One region of the Peribacillus sp. ACCC06369 genome, then DNA from elsewhere that is predicted to be linked to it. Evidence: riboswitches for the same ligand, from Rfam matches in the RefSeq annotation. Region 1 holds a riboswitch; the other holds the start of a gene.

Region 1 (3,415 bases):
TAAAAGAAGGTTGATATTTTTGAAAAAAGGGCAGCAAACCAAAGAACGAATCATAAATGTAGCCCGGACTCTTTTTGCGACAAAAGGGTTTGACATGACAAGAACGAATGAAATTGCCTCTGCATGCAATGTTTCCGAAGCTACTATTTACAAATACTTTGAAAGCAAAAAAGATTTGCTTCTGGCTACTATTACTCCTAATGAAAAAGAGGAGGCTGAAGATGGGACAAACCATCTGTCAACTGATGATCTTGTGGAAAATCACGTTTGCACCATGATTAAAAACGTTATTGAAAATAAAGAACAGTTTTCGATATTATTTCGGGAAACACAATTCGATCAAGATATTTCAAAGCAATATGTTGATCAAATTTTCAAGCCGAATGCCAAGCATATTGAAATACAGAAGAGAATAGATAGCGGAGAGATCCAATATATTTCTGATATTATCCTTTTTAATGTGGGGATCATTTCTTTCACATTGGCATTATCTACACATTATGAGATTCATCAACAGAAAAAGGAACCATATTTTACTTCTGAACGAATTAAGAGCATTGCACAACTTTTGGTATATGGTATTCATGGAAAACAAAATCATACATAATGAAACGGTCATATTAAAAGGCTTGTGCATCAAGCCGCAAATATGACCGTGTTTTTTTGAATGGTAAGCATTCATTACTTGTGAAATTAATAAACCGGAGTGTAAGATTTGACTTATATTTTTCAGACTATTACGATAAATGCATGCTGCAACAAATTCATTACGAGGATTTTTATTCTAAAACCATGTAATATGGGAGGGGATTTATATGAGCGATATCGTAATTTTATCAGGAAGTCCAGCGATTCCATCAAGAACGGACATTTCACTAAAACATATTCAATCATTAGTCGAAAACCAAGGATTTACCACAGCTTATTACTCAATTACGGATTTCTCAGCAGATGATTTATTCCAAGGGAAATATAATAGCGAAGATATCTTAAAGCTTTCGGAGAAAATACAAGCAGCCAGAGGAATCATCATTGGTTCACCGGTATATAAGGCTTCTTATACAGGGGTATTAAAAGCCTTGATTGATTTGCTGCCAGAAGGAGCTTTTAAGCGGAAGCCAGTGCTGCCCATTATGATTGGCGGAAGTAACAGGCATTTATTGGCGATTGATTATGCGCTTAAACCATTAATTTCAATATTAAAAGGCGAGCCGTTGCAGGGCATATATTTTGTGGATAAGGAAATAGATAAACAGAATTCAGAAAACCCGATCAATGACTTGAATTTAGTTGATCGCGTCCAGAGTCAGGTTCAAGAATTTATAGAAGCGATTCAGTTAAGAAATTAATAAGTAATCGACTTCAACAAAAGGAATTGAATTCAAGTAATTACTTTTTCAATGAATGACAGGCATCAATAATAGCTTAATAATGAAAATAGACTCATTTTTTTGGAGACTTTATCTAAAAAGACGAGTCTATTTTCATATTTAAATGAACATAAAATCATGAATGGAATAGTGTGTATAAAAATAACAGTTCCTCCATAATATTAAACCAAGTTATTTTATAAGAAAACTCCATTGACAAGGATTAAATATATGTTAATATTTAAAATAATAAAACTTATCCAGAGCGACGGAGGGAATTGGCCCTTTGAAGTCCAGCAACCTGCATGATGGATGCAAGGTGCTACCTCCAACAAAATGTTGATCATTTTGGAAGATAAGGTAAAGAATATTTACCTTGAAATCTTTCCATCATGGAAAGATTTTTATTTTTCGGAAAATTCTTTGGAAAACCATAACAATTTAAAGTTGTTTGGAATTATATAAATTTAATAAATTCATTTAATCAGCGGTGAAATAATATATTCGCGGATTTTCTTAAAGGAGGAACAGGTTTGGATAAAGAGAATCAGCTTGAAGAAATATTTGAACGACTTCAAGAAATGCTTAATTCAATGAAGTATGGATCGATTACACTTATTGTCCAAGATGGTAAAATCATTCAAATGGAAAGAAATGAAAAACTAAGAATTAAATAAGGTATCTGCTGACTAGAAAAACTAGAGGCGGGTTTAACTGATATAAAGAGAGTATTGGTTAGATTCGTCTCTTTTTCCTAGGGTCAGTTAAACTGGGGAAGATTATAACGGGCATTGATCAAAAGTAACTCTAACCAGCGACATACAGCAAGTTCTTAGAGGGGGCTACAAGGTTGGCTGCATTAATAAACTATGAAAATTTCAACACCGGGGATTTACCTGTATTTCCTGAAGATAGTGAGACAAAAGGTGCTTTGGAAGTACTGCAATGGGCGAATGACCATTATGGAAACAAACTGATATATGCGTGTAGTTTCGGTATAGAAGGCATCGTGCTTACGGATTTATTGGCGAAGGTCAATCCCTCGGCAAAAATAGTTTTCCTTGATACAGATGTTCATTTTGAGGAAACTTACCAATTGATCGATCAAGTGAAAAAGCGATATCCAAATCTTTCAATCGAAATGAAGAAACCAGCATTGACGCTTGAAGAACAGGCGGCGGAACATGGGGATGAATTATGGCTTAGCGATTCCAATAAGTGCTGTAACATCCGTAAAATCACTCCGCTTACAGATGTGCTTTCAACGGCAACAGCCTGGCTTTCGGGACTACGGAGGGAGCAATCTGAAACAAGGGCTCTGACAGAGTATATCAATAAGGATAATAAGTTCAAGTCAGTAAAAATATGTCCACTCATACATTGGACATGGAAAGATGTTTGGCGTTATGCCCACAAAAATGGACTTCCATATAATATCCTGCATGATAATGGATATCCAAGCATTGGTTGTAAAACATGTACGGCACCTGCCTTCAATGCAGATGATTTACGCTCAGGCCGTTGGCAAGGAGCCCAAAAAACGGAATGCGGATTGCATTTATCTTAAATAAATAGAAATTATAGGCTTAAATCAATAGAAACCATAGGGGGAAATTAGCATGACAATCAGTTTACCGCACGGAGGAACACTAATCGATCTTTGGGAACCAAAATATGATTTTAGTAAAATAACAAATTCAATTGAAATTGACGAAATAGCTTTAAGTGATCTTGAATTGATAGGCACTGGTGCCTACAGCCCGATCAAAGGTTTCTTTACTAAAAGTGACTATGAGACAGTTGTCAAGGATATGAGGCTTAGCAGCGGCCATGTATGGAGCATCCCGATTACGCTGCCTTTGAACGTTGAAGTTGCAGAAACTCTTACTATAGGTGAAGAGGTAAAGCTGACTCATGAAGGTGAAACATACGGAGTTCTCTCCGTTTCCGATATTTTCACTCCCGATAAACAATTGGAAGCGACATTAGTATATCAAACGGATGATGAGAAGCATCCTGGTGTGAAAAATTTATATAACCGCGGG
Region 2 (3,415 bases), 260 kb from region 1:
AAGTTTTTCAATATGCCTCGTTACATTTTTCTTGAATTCCCCTAATTCAGCGGTTGTTTCCTGTTTGGCACCAAGTGCAACACCAAATGCAGCCGTCAGTCCAATTGCTGGGGCACCACGAACTTTTAATGTCAATATGCTGTCATATACATCATCAACAGAATGAAGTTCAATAAATTCTGTTATGGAAGGAAGGGCTTGTTGATTTAATAATGTAATATGGGTATCATCCCATTGTACCGAATATGGTAAGGGTGCTAGTGTAGTCATGTGCAGGTCTCCTTTTAAAGGGTTGAATAAGATGGCAGTGTACGTTGCTTCAACGCTTCAATGACAGCTGGAACATCCAATTCTTCCCGTTTTTTAATTAAAAATGCACCAATTTCCAATGTTGCCGTTTTGGCAGCGATCCTTGTATCTTTATTTTCAATGACGTTTAAATCGGCAACATGGGAAAGGCCAATGGTTCGTCGAATCAGTTCACAGCCGGCAAAACCGAATGCATCTTTTTTGAATTTTGTCAGTAAATAAGGCAGATAACCTTTCACATGGCGGAATGGGCTTTTATTTTGGCCTTCCCATAATTCGGTATAAGTTTCTTCAAAGGCATTCCAAAATTCATGAAGGTGTGAGAAAATCTCTTCCTTTCCAGCGCCATTTCGTGTAATTGCCTGAAAGAGAAGGTTGGCGGTGTATTGACCAAGGTCAAAACCAACGGGCCCATAAAAAGCGAATTCCGGATCAATAACCTTTGTTTCAGTTTCACTTGCAAAAATACTTCCAGTATGTAAATCTCCATGAAGCAAGGCTTCCTGCTCGGTTTCAAAGCTTTGTTTCAGCTTAGCGACCTCAAGTATCACTTCTTGATCATTCCAAATATTTTTGGCGGCATCAGTCAATTCCAGCTCGAAATCTCCCGGAAGTTCCTCAAAAAATGGATCCGTGAAAATAAAGACCTCAGTGATTTTGCAGAGTTCCGGATTCGTGAAATGTCGGGCCACTTCCTTTTTCGCGGATGGTTCTAAATGATAATCTGATGTATAAAATGCCGTCTTCGCTACATATTCACCAATATGCTGTGAAAGCAATGGATATTGATCGCCATCGATCAAGCCTTTTCTAACGATTTTCAAGTGCGATAAATCTTCCATGACTGTGATGGCAAGCTGTTCATCCGAATAATAGACTTGCGGTACGAATTCGGGGCAATAGCTTCTGAAATGAATCAGTGCATTCGCTTCAATGGATGCCCTTTTCAATGTCAGTGGCCAGCTTTCACCAAGTACCTTGGCATAAGGGACAGCTTGTTTGATTATTATTCCTTTGTTTGTGACTGTGTCTGTAATATGAAAAACATAATTTAAATTTCCATCGCCGATTTCTTTACAGTTTAAACTTGCATCCGCATTGACCAACCCAAGTTTTTTTGCAAGGGTTATAGCAGTTTCGTTTGTCAATCTCTTAAAATTTGAATGGTTTTGAGTCATTCTTTTCCCCTCCAGATTCAAAATAAGAATAAAAAAGCCTCTTTCATATAGAAAGAGGCAGAAGTTTTGGCTTCGGACCTCTTATCTTCCAGAAAATGAATTCTGGTGGAATTAGCACCGTGCTCTGTGGATTTTATAATCCGGCGGTGAATCCGCCCCATTTCACAATGGTATTACAGTCGGTTGCTGGGCTTCATAGGGCCTTTATCCCTCAGCCTGCTCTTGATAAGAGTATATGTTTTCTGAAATTTTAATCTTCGGGAAAATAATATCAACTTTTTAAATAGTTTGTCAATGGGGAAATTAATAATAATCCGGCCGACTATCTTCGAATACGGGTATTTTGTTCATGGCCAAAGCCCAGACTCGATCACTGGAGAGCCTTATTGATTAGCCGTGCCATTGAGAACCAATCATATGTTGTAGCCGTTAACCGTTCAGGTTCGGATGTCAATAATATTCCTTGATTATTGATCCATGGGGGAATATCATAGGTGAATCCGGAGAAGCAAACGAACTCTTGACAGGCACCTTGGACTTCAATAAAGTTACAAAAGCACGGAACTTCGGCGCCTTGAACGGTATGGGCTCGCTGCCATTCAGGAAAACGAATGTCATAACAAATGAATCCAGCACATATTTTTTCATCAAGAGTAAATTAACCATCTTTTTCACCTGGCTGCAGGAAATGATGTTCATCCATTAACTGAAATAAGTGAAGCTTATCATATTGTTTAATGAGATTTCCATGCTTATTGATGATGATCATGTTGTTATAGATGCCCTTGCTTGCTCTTTTGGCAACGGAACCCCCAATTATGTGAAACTGGTGTTTCTTTGCCTGATCTTTTAAACATTCAATCGTTTTTTCTGCTTCTTCATCAGCAATCTCATTTAACCTGGTCAAGTCGTATCCTGTTGTCCGAAGCTCTGGTAAAATAACCATATCGGGTTTGGACATTGCTGCTTTTTCCATCCATTGTTCTGCAACCTGAAAATTGATATCTGGTTGCCCGAAGGCAATATCCATTTGAATGCAGGCAATCTTCCACTTCATCGTTAAAAACCCCACATGTAAAAAATGCTTTACAAGACTATGATAAACATATATCATTTGTGACTAGAATTTCAAGAAATTTCAGAGAAGGTGTATAAATGTTGCAATTCGAAAAATCCAGACAACTTCAAAAACTGCCCAAGCAATTTTTTGCCTCTCTAGTCGCAAAAGTCAATGCGATTACGGCGCAAGGTCATGATGTCATTAATTTAGGCCAGGGAAACCCTGATCAACCGACGCCTGAACATATCGTGAAAAGTTTGCAGGTTGCCGCTGAAAAAACGATTAATCATAAATATTCGCCGTTTCGGGGACATCAATATTTAAAAGATGCTGCTGCCGTCTTTTATGAACGTGAATATGGTGTCAAGCTGGATCCGAATAGTGAAGTGGCGATTCTCTTCGGGGGAAAGGCAGGTCTTGTCGAACTGCCGCAGTGTTTATTGAATCCAGGTGATACGATCCTTGTTCCAGACCCCGGCTATCCGGATTATCTTTCCGGTGTCGTTTTAGCACAGGCAAAGACCGAACTGATGCCCTTGACAGAAGAAAATGATTTTCTTCCGAAATACAATGACATACATAAAGAAGTGCTAGTTAAAGCCAAAATGATGTTTTTGAACTATCCGAATAATCCCACAGGTGCTTCTGCAACTGAAAGTTTCTTTGATGAAACCGTCTCCTTTGCAAAAGAGCATTCGATTTGCGTGGTCCACGATTTCGCATATGGGGCGATAGGATTCGACGGAAAAAAACCGATAAGCTTTCTCCAGGCAGAAGGAGCGAAGGATGTAGGGATAGAAATTTACACTCTATCGAAAACATTCAATATGGCAGGGTGGAGAGTCGGTTTTGCAGTGGGGAATAAAAG

The links. A riboswitch is a leader RNA that binds a small molecule or an ion and turns the genes downstream of it on or off. The one in region 1 is predicted to bind S-adenosylmethionine.
Region 2: linked by a shared signal. The riboswitch ahead of mtnK (S-methyl-5-thioribose kinase) and the one ahead of QUF78_RS14490 (YezD family protein) in region 1 are both predicted to bind S-adenosylmethionine.

Annotation. Positions count from the first base shown of each region.
Region 1 is NZ_JAUCEN010000002.1:2,811,993-2,815,407, reverse strand. Features, by position in the region: gene QUF78_RS14500 (TetR/AcrR family transcriptional regulator) at 20-607, shown strand; gene ssuE (NADPH-dependent FMN reductase) at 816-1,349, shown strand; SAM riboswitch class I at 1,624-1,732, shown strand; gene QUF78_RS14490 (YezD family protein) at 1,904-2,047, shown strand; gene QUF78_RS14485 (phosphoadenylyl-sulfate reductase) at 2,233-2,937, shown strand; gene sat (sulfate adenylyltransferase) at 2,990-3,415, shown strand, end outside.
Region 2 is NZ_JAUCEN010000002.1:3,072,804-3,076,218, reverse strand. Features, by position in the region: gene mtnA (S-methyl-5-thioribose-1-phosphate isomerase) at 1-270, opposite strand, end outside; gene mtnK (S-methyl-5-thioribose kinase) at 285-1,487, opposite strand; SAM riboswitch class I at 1,566-1,719, opposite strand; gene QUF78_RS28040 (hypothetical protein) at 1,951-2,193, shown strand; gene QUF78_RS15715 (nitrilase-related carbon-nitrogen hydrolase) at 2,146-2,544, opposite strand; gene QUF78_RS15710 (pyridoxal phosphate-dependent aminotransferase) at 2,643-3,415, shown strand, end outside.